2 regions of the Streptomyces sp. NPDC004266 genome follow, and region 1 is predicted to be linked to the other one. Evidence: riboswitches for the same ligand, from Rfam matches in the RefSeq annotation. Region 1 holds a riboswitch; the other holds the start of a gene.
The links. Region 1 has a riboswitch for cobalamin ahead of ACFYUZ_RS23090 (energy-coupling factor ABC transporter permease). Riboswitches for the same ligand answer to the same signal wherever they lie in the genome.
Positions count from the first base shown of each region.

Region 2: another riboswitch for cobalamin. It lies ahead of cobN (cobaltochelatase subunit CobN); the one in region 1 lies ahead of ACFYUZ_RS23090 (energy-coupling factor ABC transporter permease).

Region 1 is NZ_JBIAMM010000009.1:296,563-304,774, reverse strand. Features, by position in the region: partial or broken gene ACFYUZ_RS23110 (DeoR/GlpR family DNA-binding transcription regulator) at 95-894, shown strand; gene dhaK (dihydroxyacetone kinase subunit DhaK) at 1,552-2,544, shown strand; gene dhaL (dihydroxyacetone kinase subunit DhaL) at 2,571-3,191, shown strand; gene ACFYUZ_RS23095 (PTS-dependent dihydroxyacetone kinase phosphotransferase subunit DhaM) at 3,188-3,628, shown strand; cobalamin riboswitch at 3,707-3,912, shown strand; gene ACFYUZ_RS23090 (energy-coupling factor ABC transporter permease) at 3,941-4,639, shown strand; gene ACFYUZ_RS23085 (energy-coupling factor ABC transporter substrate-binding protein) at 4,636-5,280, shown strand; gene cbiQ (cobalt ECF transporter T component CbiQ) at 5,286-6,035, shown strand; gene ACFYUZ_RS23075 (ATP-binding cassette domain-containing protein) at 6,032-6,904, shown strand; gene ACFYUZ_RS23070 (FAD-dependent oxidoreductase) at 7,034-8,212, shown strand, end outside.
Region 2 is NZ_JBIAMM010000002.1:286,550-294,761, reverse strand. Features, by position in the region: gene ACFYUZ_RS06085 (alpha/beta hydrolase) at 1-1,560, shown strand, start outside; gene ACFYUZ_RS06080 (hypothetical protein) at 1,647-2,099, shown strand; gene cobJ (precorrin-3B C(17)-methyltransferase) at 2,121-3,617, opposite strand; gene ACFYUZ_RS06070 (precorrin-8X methylmutase) at 3,614-4,276, opposite strand; gene ACFYUZ_RS06065 (cobalamin biosynthesis protein CobG) at 4,273-5,553, opposite strand; cobalamin riboswitch at 5,633-5,765, shown strand; gene cobN (cobaltochelatase subunit CobN) at 5,806-8,212, shown strand, end outside.

The sequences.
Region 1 (8,212 bases):
CATCGGACCCGCATACGATCACAGTGCGCACGATCAGCCGGGGAAGCAGCGCACTCCGTCCTGACGACGAGCCCGGCCGACAAGGAGTCCGACGATGTCCAAGCAAGAGCGTTGGGGCGCATTGCTCGAACTGCTGGCCGCCGAGGGTCGGCTGGAGATCGAGGGAGCCGCGACCGCGCTGGAGGTCTCCCACGCGACCATCCGCAGGGACCTCGACGAGCTGGCAGAACAACAGATGCTCGTCCGCACCCGGGGCGGTGCCCTCGCTCACGGGATCTCCTACGAGCTTCCGCTGCGCTACAAGTCCTCGCGCAACACACCGGAGAAGCAGAGAATCGCCGCCGCGGCCGCCGACCTCGTAGCCGACGGCGAGGTGCTGGGGCTCAACGGCGGCACGACCACCACGGAGGTTGCCCGCGCACTCGCGCTGCGGACCAGCGGCAATCAGCGCACGGCCCCCGGGAGCGCCCCCGCACCCGTCCTGACCGTGGTGACCAACGCGCTCAACATCGCCGTCGAGCTCGCGGTACGCCCCCAGATCAAAATCGTGACCACGGGGGCGTGGCCCGCCCGCAGACGTTCGAGCTCGTCGGCCCGCTCACCATGGGCGTCCTCAACGAGGTCGTGCTGGACGTGGCGATCCTGGGCGTGGACGGAGTCGATCCCCGGATGGGGATCACGGCACACCACGAGGACGAGGCCGGCATCAGCAGGCTGCTCACCGAGCGCGCACACCGCGTGATCGTCGTCACCGACTCGTCCAAGCTGGGGCATCGCGCCTTCGCCCGGATCTGCGGCCTGGACCGCATCGACGCCCTCGTGACCGACACCAGGGTGCCGGACGACATGTCCGCGCGCCTGGTGGAGGCGGGCGTCAAGGTGATCACCGCCTGAGCGCCACGCCCCGGGAGGTCCGCACGGTCTCCCGCACGGGGTCGGCCCCCTGACGGCCCGCCGCACCGACAGTCGTTCCCGCCCCGCTGGTCGTGCCACTCACCCCGTACGCCCTCACCTACGGCCACGACCCGAACGGCTTCCGCACGCGCCGCAGGAACCCGTCCTCGGTATCCGCCAGGGCATGGAGCGTACTGCTGTCCCCGGCCGGCTGCCGGGGCCTGACTCCGTCAAGAGAGAGCAAGGGGTGGCGGATCCCCGATCCGGTGAGCCACTTGCGGAGGCTGTCGTCCAGGCATCCACTCAGCTGTCTGACGGTTCCCTGCGGAGACTCGCCGTCCAGTCCGTCGCCGCCGAACCCCAAGGCGCCGCACAAAGCCTGCCGGCAGGGAATCGGCCGCTTCCGGCCGCGACGCACCGGTGCGCGACCCCACCCCCCACGCCGATAATTGCGCCATCATGCACACATGCAAAGAGCACGCAGCACGAGCCGACCCTGACGGGTGGCCAGGAAAGGCGGCGACAGGTCGGCATCCGTACCGCGCGCAACCGACCCTGGGAGCCGCGAACCGCCAAGACCGATAACCCGCCTCACCCTTTCTGACCTGTGAAAAGCCTGTTCAGTCACATGCCGGCCAGTCTCTACAGGAGGTACCCGTGAGGATGCTGATCAACGTTCCGGAGACCGTCGTCGCCGACGCGCTGCGGGGGATGGCCGCGGCGCATCCCGAGCTGACCGTGGACGTGGAGCGGCGCGTGGTGGTGCGGCGGGACGCGCCCGTGGCGGGGCAGGTGGCGCTGGTGTCCGGCGGCGGGTCCGGGCACGAGCCGCTGCACGGGGGGTTCGTGGGCCCCGGCATGCTGGCGGCCGCGTGTCCGGGCGAGGTGTTCACCTCGCCCGTGCCCGATCAGATGGTGCGGGCCGCCGCCGCGGTCGACAGCGGCGCCGGGGTGCTGTTCGTCATCAAGAACTACACCGGTGACGTGCTGAACTTCGAGATGGCCGCCGAACTCGCCGAGGACGAGGGCATCCAGGTCGCCAAGGTCCTCGTCGACGACGACGTGGCGGTGACGGACAGCCTGTACACGGCGGGCCGGCGCGGCACCGGCGGCACGCTGTTCGTGGAGAAGATCGCGGGCGCGGCCGCCGAGGAGGGCGCCCCGCTGGAGCGGGTGGAGTCGATCGCCCGCCGGGTGAACGGGCGGTGCCGGTCCTTCGGGGTGGCCCTGAGCGCCTGCACCACCCCCGCCAAGGGCGGCCCGACCTTCGACCTCCCGGAAGGGGAGCTGGAGTTGGGCATCGGCATCCACGGCGAGCCCGGCCGGGAGCGGCGGGCCATGATGACCTCGCGGGAGATCGCGGACTTCGCCGTGGACGCCGTCGTGGAGGACCTGAGCCCGTCCGGGCCGGTCATCGCCCTGGTGAACGGGATGGGCGGGACGCCGCTCCTGGAGCTGTACGGGTTCAACGCCGAGGTGCAGCGGGTGCTCGCCGAGCGGAAGGTGCCGGTGGCCCGGACACTGGTCGGGAACTACGTGACCTCGCTCGACATGGCGGGGTGCTCGGTGACCCTGTGCGAGGTCGACGAGGAGCTGCTGCGCCTGTGGGACGCGCCGGTGCGGACGCCCGCGCTGCGCTGGGGCCGGTGAGTCCCGGGACGGGAAGGGGGAGCGAGATGACGGAGACCTTCGGCGCCGGGTTCCTGGTGCGCTGGCTGGCCGCGGCGGCCGAGGACGTCGCCCGGGAGGCGGACCGGCTCACCGAGCTGGATTCGGCCATCGGCGACGCCGATCACGGAGCCAATCTCAAGCGGGGGTTCGCCGCCGTGGCGGAGACCCTGGCGAAGGAGCCGCCCGCGAGCCCGGGCGCGGTGCTCACCGCCGCCGGACGGCAGCTCATCTCCACCGTCGGCGGCGCTTCGGGGCCGCTGTACGGGACGCTGCTGCGGCGCGCGGGGAAGGCCCTGGGCGAGGACGGGGAGGTCACCCGGGAGCGGCTGGCGGAGGCGCTCGGCGCCGGTGTGGCCGCCGTGTCGCAGCTGGGCGGTGCCCAGGTGGGCGACAAGACGATGCTGGACGCGCTCGTGCCGGGCGTGGAGGGACTGCGGAGCTCGTACGAGGCGGCCCGCGCCGCCGCCGAGGGGGGCGCCCTGGCGACGGTGCCCCTCCGGGCGCGCAAGGGCAGGGCCAGTTATCTCGGGGAGCGGTCGGTCGGGCACCAGGATCCGGGGGCGACGTCGTCGGCGCTGCTCTTCGCGGCCCTCGCCGACACCGCCGGGGCGGAGGGCGCGCGATGAGCCCGGCGGGTCGTCCGGTCCCGGAGGGTTCGGCCCCGGCGGTCGTCGGCATCGTGCTCGTCTCGCACAGCGCGGCGGTCGCGACGGCGGTCGCCGAACTGGCCCGCGGCCTCGCGGGCGGCGGTGACCTCGCGCCGGTCCTGCCCGCGGGCGGGACGCCGGACGGTGGCCTCGGGACGAGTTCCGAGCTGATCTGGGAGGCCGCGAAGGCCGTCGACCGGGGGGCCGGGGTCGCGCTCCTCGTCGACCTGGGCAGCGCGGTCCTCACCGTGAAGGCGCTGCTCGCCGAGGGCGACGAACTGCCCGAGGGCTCCCGCCTGGTGGACGCGCCGTTCGTCGAGGGCGCGGTGGCCGCGCTGGTGACGGCGAGCGCCGGCGGGGACCTCGACGCGGTGGCGGCAGCGGCCTCGGAGGCGTACTCCTACCGCAAGGAGTGACCACGGGGGCCGAGTGCGTGGAGTGACCGGAGGGACGCGCCGCGTGGTGGCCGTGTTGTGATCCAGCAGGTCAACCCACTAATGTCGCAGGGCCTTGGTGTACGGGAAACCGGTGCAGTACCGGTGCGGCCCTCGCCACTGTGATCGGGAGGTCCGGCTCCACCCCCGGGGGAACACCTCGGGGAAGCCACTGGACCGTCGCGGGAGACCGCGACGGTGTGGGAAGGCGGAGTCGGGCCGTATGACCGTCAGCCAGGAGACCGGCCAGGGTGCGTTGTCCATCCACGAGGTGCTGGAGAGGGTCTCCCGATCATGCATATAGCCGAGGGGTATCTGCCCCCTGCGCACGCCGCCGCCTGGGGCGTCGCGGCCGCTCCGTTCGTCGTCCACGGGGTGCGCGCGCTGACCCGCGAGGTGCGGTCGAACCCCGAATCCACTCTGCTGCTCGGCGCCTCCGGTGCCTTCACCTTCGTCCTGTCGGCGCTCAAGTTGCCCTCGGTCACCGGCAGTTGCTCGCATCCGACCGGTACGGGGCTCGGCGCCGTTCTGTTCCGGCCGCCGATCATGGCGGTCCTCGGGACGATCACCCTGCTCTTCCAGGCCCTGCTGCTCGCGCACGGCGGGCTGACCACGCTCGGCGCGAACGCCTTCTCCATGGCGATCGTCGGCCCCTGGGCGGGCTACGGGACGTACCGGCTGCTTCGGCGGTTCGGCGCGCCCCTGATGGTGGCCGTCTTCTTCGGCGCGTTCGTCGCCGACCTGTCCACGTACTGCGTCACCAGCGTGCAGCTGGCCCTGGCGTTCCCCGACCCCGGCAGCGGCGTGCCCGGCGCGCTGGCCAAGTTCGGCGGGATCTTCGCCGTGACCCAGATTCCGCTGGCGGTGAGCGAGGGCCTGCTCACGGTGCTCGTGATGAGGCTGCTCACCCAGTCCAGCAAGGGCGAGCTGACGCGCCTCGGCGTCCTCGACCGGCCGCGGGCGGAGCGGCCCGAGGAGGTGGCCGCGCGATGAGCCGGAACGCGAAGGTCAACACGCTGCTGCTGCTCCTCGTCGCCGCGCTCGCGGTCCTGCCGCTCGCGCTGGGCCTCGGCGACCACAAGGAGCAGCCGTTCAGCGGGTCCGACAGCGAGGCGGAGACCGCGATCACGGAGCTCCGGCCGGACTACGAGCCGTGGTTCAGCCCGCTGTACGAGCCGCCGTCCGGCGAGATCGAGTCGGCGCTCTTCGCCCTCCAGGCGGCGATCGGCGCCGGTGTCCTGGCGTACTACTTCGGCCTGCGGCGCGGCCGTCGGCAGGGCGCGGCCCGCGCCGTGGCCGCGGCAGCCGCCGAGGCGGCGGGGACCGAGGGCGCGGCGGCGGAGGGCGACCCCGTCGGGGACGGCGGGTCCGCCGGGGTACGGGGTGGGCCCGATTCCGGTACCGCGAGCGGCGGTGCCGCACGCTCCGGCCCGGGCCCCCGTGCCGCCGGGGCCGGGGCCGGGGTCGCAGCCAGTGCCCGTGCCGGGGCAGGGGCCGGGGCCGGGGCCGGGGCCGGGGCCGGGGCCGGGGCCGCCGACCTCAGCGCCCTGGGCCACGGGTCCGGGTCCGGCGGCGGTGGGGCGGAGGCTCCCGAGGCCGACGGTTCCGTGCCGTTCGACGGTACGGGCGCGTAGCGCCGATGCTGCCGATCGACGCGGCGGCGCACAGCAGTCGCTGGCGCCGCCGCCATCCCGTGGAGAAGGCCGCCCTCGGCTTCGGCCTGACGCTGTGCGCCGTCTCCCTGCCGCCGTGGCCGGGCGCCGTGCTCGTGGCGGCGGCCACGCTCGCGGTGCTCCTCGGTCCGGCCGGTGTGCCGGGCCGTCAGCTGTGGCGGGCGTTCCGCATCCCGCTCGGTTTCTGTGTCACGGGAGCCGTTCCGCTGCTCTTCGAGGTGGGAGGTGCGCGCGGGCTCGTGGCCCTCGCGCCCGGCGGCCCCGCGCACGCGGGCGAGCTGCTGCTGCGAACCGCCTCGGCCTCGCTGGGGGTGCTGCTCTTCGCCTTCACCACGCCGGTGTCCGACGTGCTGCCCCGGCTCGTCCGGGCGGGCGTCCCGGCACCCGTGGTGGACGTGGCGCTCGTGATGTACCGGATCATCTTCCTGCTGCTCGACTCGCTGGCGAAGATCCGGCAGGCCCAGGCGGCCCGGCTCGGGCACACCACCCGGGCGGCGACCTGGCGTTCGCTCGCCGGGCTCGGCGCGACCACGTTCGTGCGGGCCTTCGACCGGGCGCAGCGCCTGCAGTCGGGGCTCGCCGGGCGCGGTTACGACGGCACGCTGCGGGTCCTGGTGCCGGCCTGCGCGGTCTCCCGGCGGTTCCTCACGGCGACGGGCGCGCTCCTCGCGGGGCTCGTCGCCCTCACCCTCGTACTGGAAAGGTTCCTTCCGTGACGTCTCCGACGCCGACGCACCCCGTCGTGGAGCTGGTGAAGGCGGGTTTCGCCTACGAGGACGGGCCCGCGGTCCTGTCGGACGTGGACTTCCCGGTGGCGGAGGGGCGCGCGATCGCGCTCCTCGGCCGCAACGGCAGCGGCAAGACGACGCTGCTGCGGCTGCTCAGCGGGGGGCTGCGGTGCGGGAGCGGGACGCTGCTCCTGGACGGGGCCGAGGTGGCGTACGACCGGAAGGGGCTGACCCGGCTGCGGACCACCGTGCAGCTGGTCGTGCAGGATCCGGACGACCAGTTGTTCGCGGCCTCGGTCGGTCAGGATGTGTCGTTCGGTCCGATGAACCTGGGGCTGCCGGAGGAGGAGGTGCGGCTCCGGGTGCGGGAGGCCCTGGAGGCGCTGGACATCGTGGCCCTGGAGGACCGGCCGACGCATCTGCTGTCCTACGGGCAGCGGAAGCGGGCCGCGATCGCGGGCGCCGTGGCGATGCGGCCCCGGGTGCTGATCATGGACGAGCCGACGGCCGGGCTCGACCCGCACGGGCAGGAGCGGCTGCTGGACGCCCTCGGACGCCTGCGGGAGGCGGGGACGACGGTGGTGATGGCGACGCACGACGTGGACCTGGCGCTGCGCTGGGCCGACGAGGCCGCGGTGCTCTCGCCCGCCGGTCTGCGCACCGGTCCGGTCGCCGAGCTCCTCGCGGACGACGATCTGCTGGCCGCGGCCCGGCTGCGCCGGCCGTGGGGCACGTCGGTGGCCCGCCTCCTGCGGGCCCACGGCCTGCTGGGCGCGGACGGGGTGGAGCCCCGGACGCCGGAGGACCTGGAGGCGTGGACGGCGGCCGAGGCGGCCGGGCCCCGCCGCTCCTCCTGAGCCGCCCTCCCGGGACCCGCGCCGCCGAGTAGTGGAGATCACCCCCTCATTCTTCTGCAACTAGTTGCAGAAGGCGCGCGGGGTCGCCTAGAACTGAGGTCGACGACCCCTGCGCGAGGAGACGCCCCCATGACCCCGTACCCGCACCTGCTGAGCCCGCTCGACCTCGGGTTCACCACCCTGCCCAACCGGGTGATCATGGGGTCGATGCACGTCGGCCTGGAGGAGACCGAGCACGGCTTCGAGCGCATGGCCGCCTTCTACGCCGAGCGCGCCCGGGGCGGCGTGGGGCTCATCGTCACCGGCGGCATCGCCCCCAACGAGGCCGGCCGGCCCTGGGACGGCGGAGCCAAGCTGACCACCGCCGAGGAGGTCGCCGAGCACCGGCTGATCACCGACGCCGTGCACGCCGAGGGCGGCCGGATCGCCATGCAGATCCTGCACTTCGGCCGCTACGCCTACCACCCCGGCCTCGTCGGCCCCAGCCCGATCAAGGCGCCCATCAGCCCCTTCGTGCCGAACGAGCTGACCGACGCCGAGGTCGAGCAGACCGTCGAGGACTACGCGCGCTGCGCCGAGCTGGCCAAGGAGGCCGGGTACGACGGCGTCGAGGTGATGGGCTCCGAGGGCTACCTCATCAACGAGTTCATCGCCTCCGCCACCAACCGGCGCACCGACCGCTGGGGCGGCTCGTACGAGAACCGGGTCCGCTTCCCGCTGGAGATCGTCCGCCGGATCCGCGAGCGCGTCGGCGAGGACTTCATCCTCGTCTACCGCCTCTCCATGCTGGACCTCGTCCCCGGCGGCTCCACCCTCGACGAGGTGGTCTCCCTCGCCAAGGAGATCGAGGCCGCCGGCGCCACCATCATCAACACCGGCATCGGCTGGCACGAGGCGCGCATCCCCACCATCGCCACCTCCGTGCCGCGCGGCGCCTACACCTGGGTGACCAAGAAGCTGATGGGCGCGGTCTCCGTGCCGCTCGTCACCTCCAACCGCATCAACACCCCCGAGGTCGCCGAGGAGATCCTCGCCGACGGCCGCGCCGACCTGGTCTCGCTGGCCCGCCCGTTCCTCGCCGACCCCTCCTTCGTCGCCAAGGCGACGGCCGGCCGCGCCGACACCATCAACACCTGCATCGGCTGCAACCAGGCCTGCCTCGACCACACCTTCAACCTGAAGATCACCTCCTGCCTGGTCAACCCGCGCGCCTGCCACGAGACCGAGCTGGTCCTCTCCCCCACCCGCCTCGCCAAGCGCGTCGCGGTCGTCGGCGCGGGCCCGGCCGGACTCTCCTGCGCGGTGGCG
Region 2 (8,212 bases), on a different contig from region 1:
TCCTGGAAGAAGCTCGCCGAAGCCCTGGCCGGAACCCAGACGAGCAGCGGCAAGCGGGTGACCGGGCCGCTGCACAGGGCAGGATGGACGGGCCTCAGCGCCACCTACGGCTTCGGTGCCATGGAGGCCACCGAGAGCAAGCTCGGCACGGCCCGCACCGATGCCCAGCTGATCGCCACGACCCTGGACACCCTGAACACGAAGATGCAGGCCGCGCAGCGCAAGTTGCGAACCGCGGTGGCCGACGCGGAGGCCGCGGGCCATCGGGTCCGCGACGACGGCTGGGTCGAGCCGAAGCAGGCCGTGGACCCGAAGTACCACAACGATCCGGACTATCAGGCCGTCCAGCAGCAGGCCAACGCCGGCCTCGGTGGCTTCCGCGCCCGGATCGACGAGGCCGTCACGGAAGCGACCACGGCGAGCACCGACGCCGCCGAGGTCCTGCGCCAGATCGACCCCTTCGACCTCGACAAGAGGTACGGCGGGGCCAACGCCCACGAGGACGCGGCCAGGGTCGCCGCGTTTGCCGGCATCGACGCGAAGGACATCCCCGACGGCAAGGACCCCCAGAAGGCCGCCGACTGGTGGGCCGGCCTGGACGAGGAGAAGCAGCGTTTCTACCTCGCGGCCTACCCCGAACAACTCGGCTCCCTCGACGGCCTGCCCGCGACCACCCGGGACCAGGCCAACCGGACGGTGCTCGACACGCGCATCAACGACTACGCGCTGCGGGAGGGCGGCCTCGGCTACCACGACCGCTACAGCTACCGGGGGCTGCTCGCGATGAAGGACCGCCTGGACCGCTCCGACACGGCTCCGGCGCACAAGCAGCTGTACCTGCTGGGGTTCGGCACGGAGAAGGACGGCCGCGCGATCGTCTCGGTCGGCAACCCGGACACGGCCCGGCACACGGCGGTCTCGGTGGCGGGGACGAGCAACCAGCTGGACAACTTCGGGGACCAGATCGACCGGGCGGAGAAGTTGCAGGGGGCGGCGGGCCGGTGGAGCGAGGGCCGGGGCACCGATGTGGCGGTCATCAGCTGGCTGGATTACGACGCTCCCGAAGCCAACTTCGAAGCGAACGACCCCGAACTGAACCTGGGGATCGCCACGACCGGTCGGGCCGAGGACGACGCCGAGACGTTGCGGGACTTCACCCACGGGCTGCGGGCATCACACGAGGGCGAGCGCACCCACCTCACCGTCATCGGACACAGTTACGGCTCCACCATGGTGGGCACGGCGGACGCGGGGGGCCGGGGCCTCGACACCGACGACATGGTCGTGGTCGGCAGCCCGGGCCTGAGCGTGGATCGGGCCGACCAGCTCCATGTCTCGCCCTCACACCTCTGGGCTGGGGCTGCGCCCGACGACGGCGTGGTGAATTGGACGGCGGGCAAAACCCTTGGCGCCGATCCGAAGGAGCCCGAATTCGGTGGTCAGCGGATGTACGTCGATACCAGTGGCCACAGCGGCTATTGGAACGACGGCAGCCAGAGTCTGAACAACCAGGGACGCATTATCGCGGGCAAGCAGCCGAATATCGGACCCCGCCCATGACCAGAAGGAGCTGCGGGCCCATGCCCACGTTGCGGAGGGCGTCTCTCGCCCTCGTTCCCGTTCTCGTACTGCTGCTGGGAGGCTGTGTGTCCGACGAAGCCAAGAACGATCCTCTTCCCCGGATGACCAAGGCGAAGGCCGAGGCATGGGCCAAGCACTGGGTCGAGTCCATGGCGCGCACCGCAGAGGCTGAGATCGTGCCGTCGACCTACCAGGCGAACTTCACCAACTGCCTGGGGAAGAACGGCGAGTCGGCAGACGACGGCCGGTTCACGCTGGCGTACGACGCCCGCGCGAAGCTTCCCAAGGCCCAGCAGGCCGCGGGCATCCTGGCGATCAAGAAAGAGCTCGAGAAGCAGGGCTTCAGGATCGTCGGCTATCGATCTGATCCGGCCTTGGACCCGTCCGACCTGGTAGATGCCGAGCATCCGAAGGACCGCCAGTTCGTGACCGCTGGGGACGTGTCCGACGAGCTGATCACCCTCGGCGTGAACACCCCCTGCCTCCTGCCGCCCGGAGTCGAGCAGCAGGAGTTCTGACCGTCGTCTGGGCCCCGGCCGTCAGCCGTACCGCCGCGGCGTCCACGCGATCGTGCGGCCGTCGCCCCGTTCGACCGCGCGCGTCTGCGAGGAGCCGATCAGGAGGAGGGTGCGCATGTCGACCTCGGAGGGGTCCAGGGTCTTGAGGGTGAGGACCCGGACCGACTGCTCCGGGCCGCCGACGTCGCGGGCGACGACCACCGGGGTCTCCGGGGCGCGGAGTTCCAGGAGGAGGTCGCGGGCGGCGGCCACCTGGTGGGTGCGGGACTTGGAGCCCGGGTTGTAGAGGGCGATGACCAGGTCGGCACCCGCCGCCGCGCGCAGCCGGGCCTCGATGACGTCCCAGGGCTTGAGGCGGTCGGAGAGGGAGATCGTGGCGTAGTCGTGGCCCAGGGGGGCGCCGGCCGCGGCGGCGGCGGCGTTCGCCGCGGTCACCCCCGGGAGGACCCGTACGGGCACGTCCGCGTACTCCGGTTCGCAGGCGACCTCCAGGACGGCCGTCGCCATGGCGAAGACGCCGGGGTCGCCGCCGGAGACGACCGCGACCCTGTGCCCGCGCCGGGCCAGGTCGAGGGCGAACTCGGCGCGCTCGGACTCGACCTTGTTGTCGGAGCCGTGGCGGATCTGGCCGGGGCGCAGGACGGGGACCCGGTCGAGGTACGTCGTGTAGCCGACGAGGACGTCGGCGTTGACGAGCGCGCCGCGCGACTCGGGGGTGAGCCAGGGCGCCCCGGCGGGGCCGGTGCCGACGACGGTGACCTCGCCCGCTTCCCGTACGGGGGGCTCCTGGTCGATGCGGGAGGGGAGGACGGCGACGGAGAAGTACGGGACCGAGGACGGGTCCACGTCCGTCAGCCGCTCCGTCCGCTCGCCCGTCATGAACGCGCGCTCCACGTAACGGGCGTCGTCCAGCCGGCCCGCCCGTTCCAGGGCCCGCCTCACGGTGGGGAAGGTGCGGCCGAGCTTCATGACGACCGCCGAGTCGGTGCCCGCGAGACGGGCCGTCAGCTCGTCCTCCGGCAGGGTGCCGGGGATGATCGTGAGGACCTCCTCCGCCTCGCACAGCGGCTCGCCGAGCCGGGCGGCGGCGGCGCTCACCGAGGTGACGCCGGGGATGACGGTCGTGTCGTAGCGGTCGGCGAGCCGCTTGTGCATGTGCTGGTACGAGCCGTAGAAGAGCGGGTCGCCCTCGGCGAGGACGGCGACGGTGCGGCCGGCGTCGAGGTGGGCGGCGAGGCGGGCCGAGGCCTCCTCGTAGAAGTCGTTCAGGGCGCCCCGGTAGCCGCCCGGGTGGTCCGTGGTCTCCACCGTGAGCGGGTACATCAGCCGCTCCTCGACGTGGTCCTCGCGGATGTGCTCGGCGGCGATGGAGCGCGCTATGGAGCGGCCGTGGCGGGCCGAGTGGTAGGCGATGACGTCGGCCTCGGCGATCGCCTTCACGGCGGCGACGGTCATCAGGTTCGGGTCGCCGGGGCCGAGGCCCACGCCGTACAGCTTGCCGGGCGTCACGGTGGTCATGCCTGGATCTCCTGGATCTCCGCTTCGTGGGCGAGGGCGTTGATCGCGGCGGCCGTCATCGCGCTGCCGCCGCGCCGGCCCCGTACGACCAGGTAGTCGAGGCCGAGGGTGTTCTCGGCGAGCGCGTCCTTGGACTCGGCGGCGCCGATGAAGCCGACCGGGATGCCGAGCACGGCGGCGGGCCTCCCGGCGCCCTTCGCGACCATCTCCAGGAGGTGGAAGAGGGCGGTCGGGGCGTTGCCGATGGCGACGACGGAGCCTTCGAGGCGGTCCCGCCACAGTTCGAGCGCGGCGGCGGAGCGGGTGGTGCCCAGCTCGGCGGCGAGGCCCGGCACGGCCGGGTCGGAGAGGGCGCAGAGCACCTCGTTGTCGGCGGGCAGCCGCTTGCGGGTGACGCCGCTGGCGACCATCTGCGCGTCGCAGAGGACGGGAGCGCCGGCCCGGAGGGCGGCGCGGGCGTTCGCGACGACCCGCGGCGAGTACGCGATGTCCTGCACGAGGTCGGTCATGCCGCAGGCGTGGATCATCCGGACCGCCACCTGGGCGACGTCGGCGGGCAGGCCCGCGAGGTCCGCCTCGGCGCGGATCGTGGCAAAGGACCGGCGGTAGATCTCCGTCCCGTCCTTCTCGTAGTCGAACATCCTGGTGCTCTCGCTCATCTCGTGTGGGCCGGCAGGCTGCGGGCCGTGGTCACCGCTTCGGGCAGGGAGGTGCGGGGGGTGGGGGCGCCGTCCACCAGGTAGGCGTCGTCGCCGGTGGCGAGGACGTCGACCCAGGTGCCGTGCGGGTGCCCGCAGCGGCGCTCGCACCCGGAGAAGTGGACGGGCAGGCCCCCGCGGTGGACGAGGGCGGCGTCCGTCCGGACGTCGGCGAGGGACTTGGCGCAGCCGGGCCGCCCGGTGCAGGCGCTGACCCCGACCGAGGGCAGGTCGGGCCGGGTGACCAGGCCGTACGTCTCCAGCTCGGGCAGCCGGTCGGCACGGGCTCCGACGACGACCGCGCCCCGCCAGGGCGTGAGCCGGAGCTCGTCGGCGCCGTCGGCCAGGGCCCGCAGTTGCGCGGCGGTCAGCCGGCCGAGGGGGGCGAGGACGTGCAGGGCGTGGTCGCCGAGCGGGCCGGGCGCGGGCGGCCGGGCCGCGGGCAGCGGCGGTACGGGTACGGGCTCCGCCGCGATCCCGGCCCGTGCGAGGGCACCGGCCCAGTCGGGGACGTGCTCGTCGGGCAGTTCGTGCGGCCGCCAGGCGCCGTTCCCGGCGGCCTCGGCGGCGTCGAGGAACGCGAGGGCGGTGGCGAGGGCGGCCCGTACGGCGTCGTCGGCGGCGAGGCGGAATACCCCCGGGGCCCCCGGGGCCTTCGGCCGGGGAGGTGCTCCCGGGGAGCCGGGCCGCAGCAGCGCGGACCCGTCCAGGCCTGCGACCAAGCTCACATCGCCGCCGAGTCCGGCGACGTCCCCGCGCCCGTCGTCGAGGACGAAGAGGAACCGTCCCGAAAGGGACGCGGCCCGGGGCTCGGCGCACAGGGCGGCGTCCAGCTCGCGCGCCCACAACTGCACGTCCGCGCAGCCGAGTCCGTCGAGCCCGGCGCCGGGCGAGGCCACGATGTTGCGGACGCGCTCGTGGGTGGGGGAGGGCAGCAGACCGGCCCCGGCCAGGAGCTCCGCCAGCTCCGCCCCGCAGCCCTCGCCGAGGCCGCGCAGCTCCGCGTTGCCGCGCGAGGTGATGCTGATCCGCCCGTCGCCGAGGGACTCGGCGGCGCGGGCCAGGACCTCGACCTGACGGGCCGTCAGGCGACCGGCGGGCAGGCGCAGTCGGGCGAGGCGTCCGTCGTCGGCGGGGTGCAGGCGCAGCGCCCCGGGGCAGGCGTCGCCACGGTCCCGTATGCGAACTTCACCCGGTTCGGGCGTCGGGGGTGGGGTGGGCGGCATGGCGGCGAGCATACCCACGGGGAACCGGCCGGCCACCGAGTGTGATCCGGTCGACCCCGCCGCTCCCTGGGGCCCGCCGACGCCACGATCTAGGATGCAGATCGGCATGGGGTCCCAGGACCCCGGGGAGGAAGCCCGGTGAGAATCCGGCGCGGTCCCGCCACTGTGAGCCCGTACCCGCGAGGGACGGGTGAGTCAGGAACTCCCGCCGTCCACTCGACCACCCGGGGCGCGGACAACCCCGAGGAAGGGCCTGAGCTCGCCATGCTCCTGCTGCTGTCGCACTCCGACACCGACCTGCTCAGCGCCCGCGCGGCCGGAGGGCCGGTGGAGTACCGCTTCGCCAACCCCTCCCGCCTCCCGCTCGCCGACCTCCCGGCCCTCCTCGACGGCGCCGACCTGGTCGTCGTCCGCCTCCTCGGCGGCGTCCGCTCCTGGCAGGAGGGCCTGGACGCGGTCCTCGCCGCCGGGAAGCCGGTCGTCGTCCTCAGCGGCGAGCAGGCCCCCGACGCCCAGCTCATGGAGGCCTCCACCGTCCCGGTCGGCGTCGCCACCGAGGCCCACGCCTATCTGGCACACGGCGGCCCGGCCAACCTGGAGCAGCTGGCCCGCTTCCTCTCCGACACCGTCCTGCTCACCGGCCACGGCTTCGACGCCCCGGCCGCCGCCCCCACCTGGGGCCCGCTGGAGCGGACCCCCAGGGCCGACGTGACCGGCCCGACCGTCGCCGTGCTCTACTACCGCGCCCACCACATGAGCGGGAACACCGCCTTCGTCGACGCCCTGTGCGGGGCGATCGAGGACGCGGGCGCCCGCGCCCTCCCGCTGTACGTGGCGTCCCTGCGCGCCCCGGAGCCGGAGCTGCTCGACCGTCTCCGTACGGCCGACGCGATCGTCACCACCGTCCTCGCCGCCGGCGGCACCAAGCCCGCCGAGGCCCAGGCCGGCGGCGACGAGGAGGCCTGGGACGCGGGCGCGCTCGCCGCGCTCGACGTGCCGATCCTCCAGGCCCTGTGCCTGACCGGCTCGCGGTCCGCGTGGGAGGAGAACGACGAGGGCCTCTCCCCGCTGGACGCCGCCAGCCAGGTCGCCGTGCCCGAGTTCGACGGCCGCCTCATCACCGTCCCCTTCTCCTTCAAGGAGATCGACGAGGACGGACTGCCCGCGTACGTCGCCGACGCCGAGCGCGCCGCACGCGTCGCCGGGATCGCGGTCCGGCACGCCCGGCTCCGCCACATCCCGAACGCCGAGAAGAAGCTGGCGCTCGTCCTCTCCGCGTACCCGACGAAGCACTCCCGCATCGGCAACGCCGTCGGCCTCGACACCCCCGCCTCCGCCGTCGCGCTCCTGCGCCGCCTCATCGCCGAGGGCTACGACTTCGGGCCCGTCGAAGACCTCCCCGGCCTGGTCTCCGGCGACGGCGACGAGCTGATCTACGCCCTCATCGAGGCCGGCGGCCACGACCAGGACTGGCTGACCGAGGAGCAGCTCGCGAAGAACCCGGTCCGCATCCCGGCCGCCGACTACAAGCGCTGGTACGCGACCCTGCCCGCCGAACTCCGCGAGCAGGTGGAGGAGCACTGGGGCCCCGCGCCCGGCGAGATGTTCCTCGACCGCTCCCGCAACCCGGAGGGCGACATCGTCCTCGCCGCCCTGCGGCGCGGGAACCTCCTGATCCTCATCCAGCCGCCGCGCGGCTTCGGCGAGAACCCGATCGCGATCTACCACGACCCCGATCTCCCGCCGTCCCACCACTACCTGGCCGCCTACCGCTGGATCGCCGCCCGCGCCGAGGACGGCGGCTTCGGCGCCGACGCCATGGTCCACCTCGGCAAGCACGGCAACCTGGAGTGGCTGCCCGGCAAGAACGCCGGCCTGTCCGCCGCCTGCGGCCCCGACGCGGCCCTCGGCGACATCCCGCTGATCTACCCGTTCCTCGTCAACGACCCGGGCGAGGGCACCCAGGCCAAGCGGCGCGTCCACGCCACCCTCGTCGACCACCTGGTGCCGCCGATGGCCCGCGCCGACTCGTACGGCGACATCGCCCGCCTGGAGCAGCTGCTCGACGAGTACGCGCAGATCAGCTCGATGGACCCGGCGAAGCTCCCGGCCATCCGCGCCCAGATCTGGACCCTGATCCAGGCCGCCAAGCTCGACCACGACCTGGGGCTCGAAGAGCGGCCCGAGGACGACGGCTTCGACGACTTCCTGCTGCACGTCGACGGCTGGCTGTGCGAGGTCAAGGACGCCCAGATCCGCGACGGCCTGCACGTCCTCGGCGGCGCGCCGGAGGGCGAGGCCCGGGTCAACCTGGTCCTCTCCATCCTCCGCGCCCGCCAGATCTGGGGCGGCACGCAGGCGCTGCCCGGTCTGCGCGAGGCCCTCGGCCTGGACGAGTCGGCCGCGACCCGCACCACCGCCGACGAGGCGGAGGCGAAGGCGCGCGAGCTGGTCGAGGCGATGGAGGCCGCCGACTGGGCGGTGCACGCGATCGACACGGTCGCCGCCGCGTACGGCCCCGAGGTCCGCGAGGTGCTGACCTTCGCCGCCCTCCAGGTCGTGCCGCGTCTCGCCGCCACCACCGACGAGCTGGCCCACGCCGTGCACGCCCTGAACGGCGGCTTCGTCCCGGCCGGCCCGTCCGGCTCCCCGCTCCGGGGCCTGGTCAACG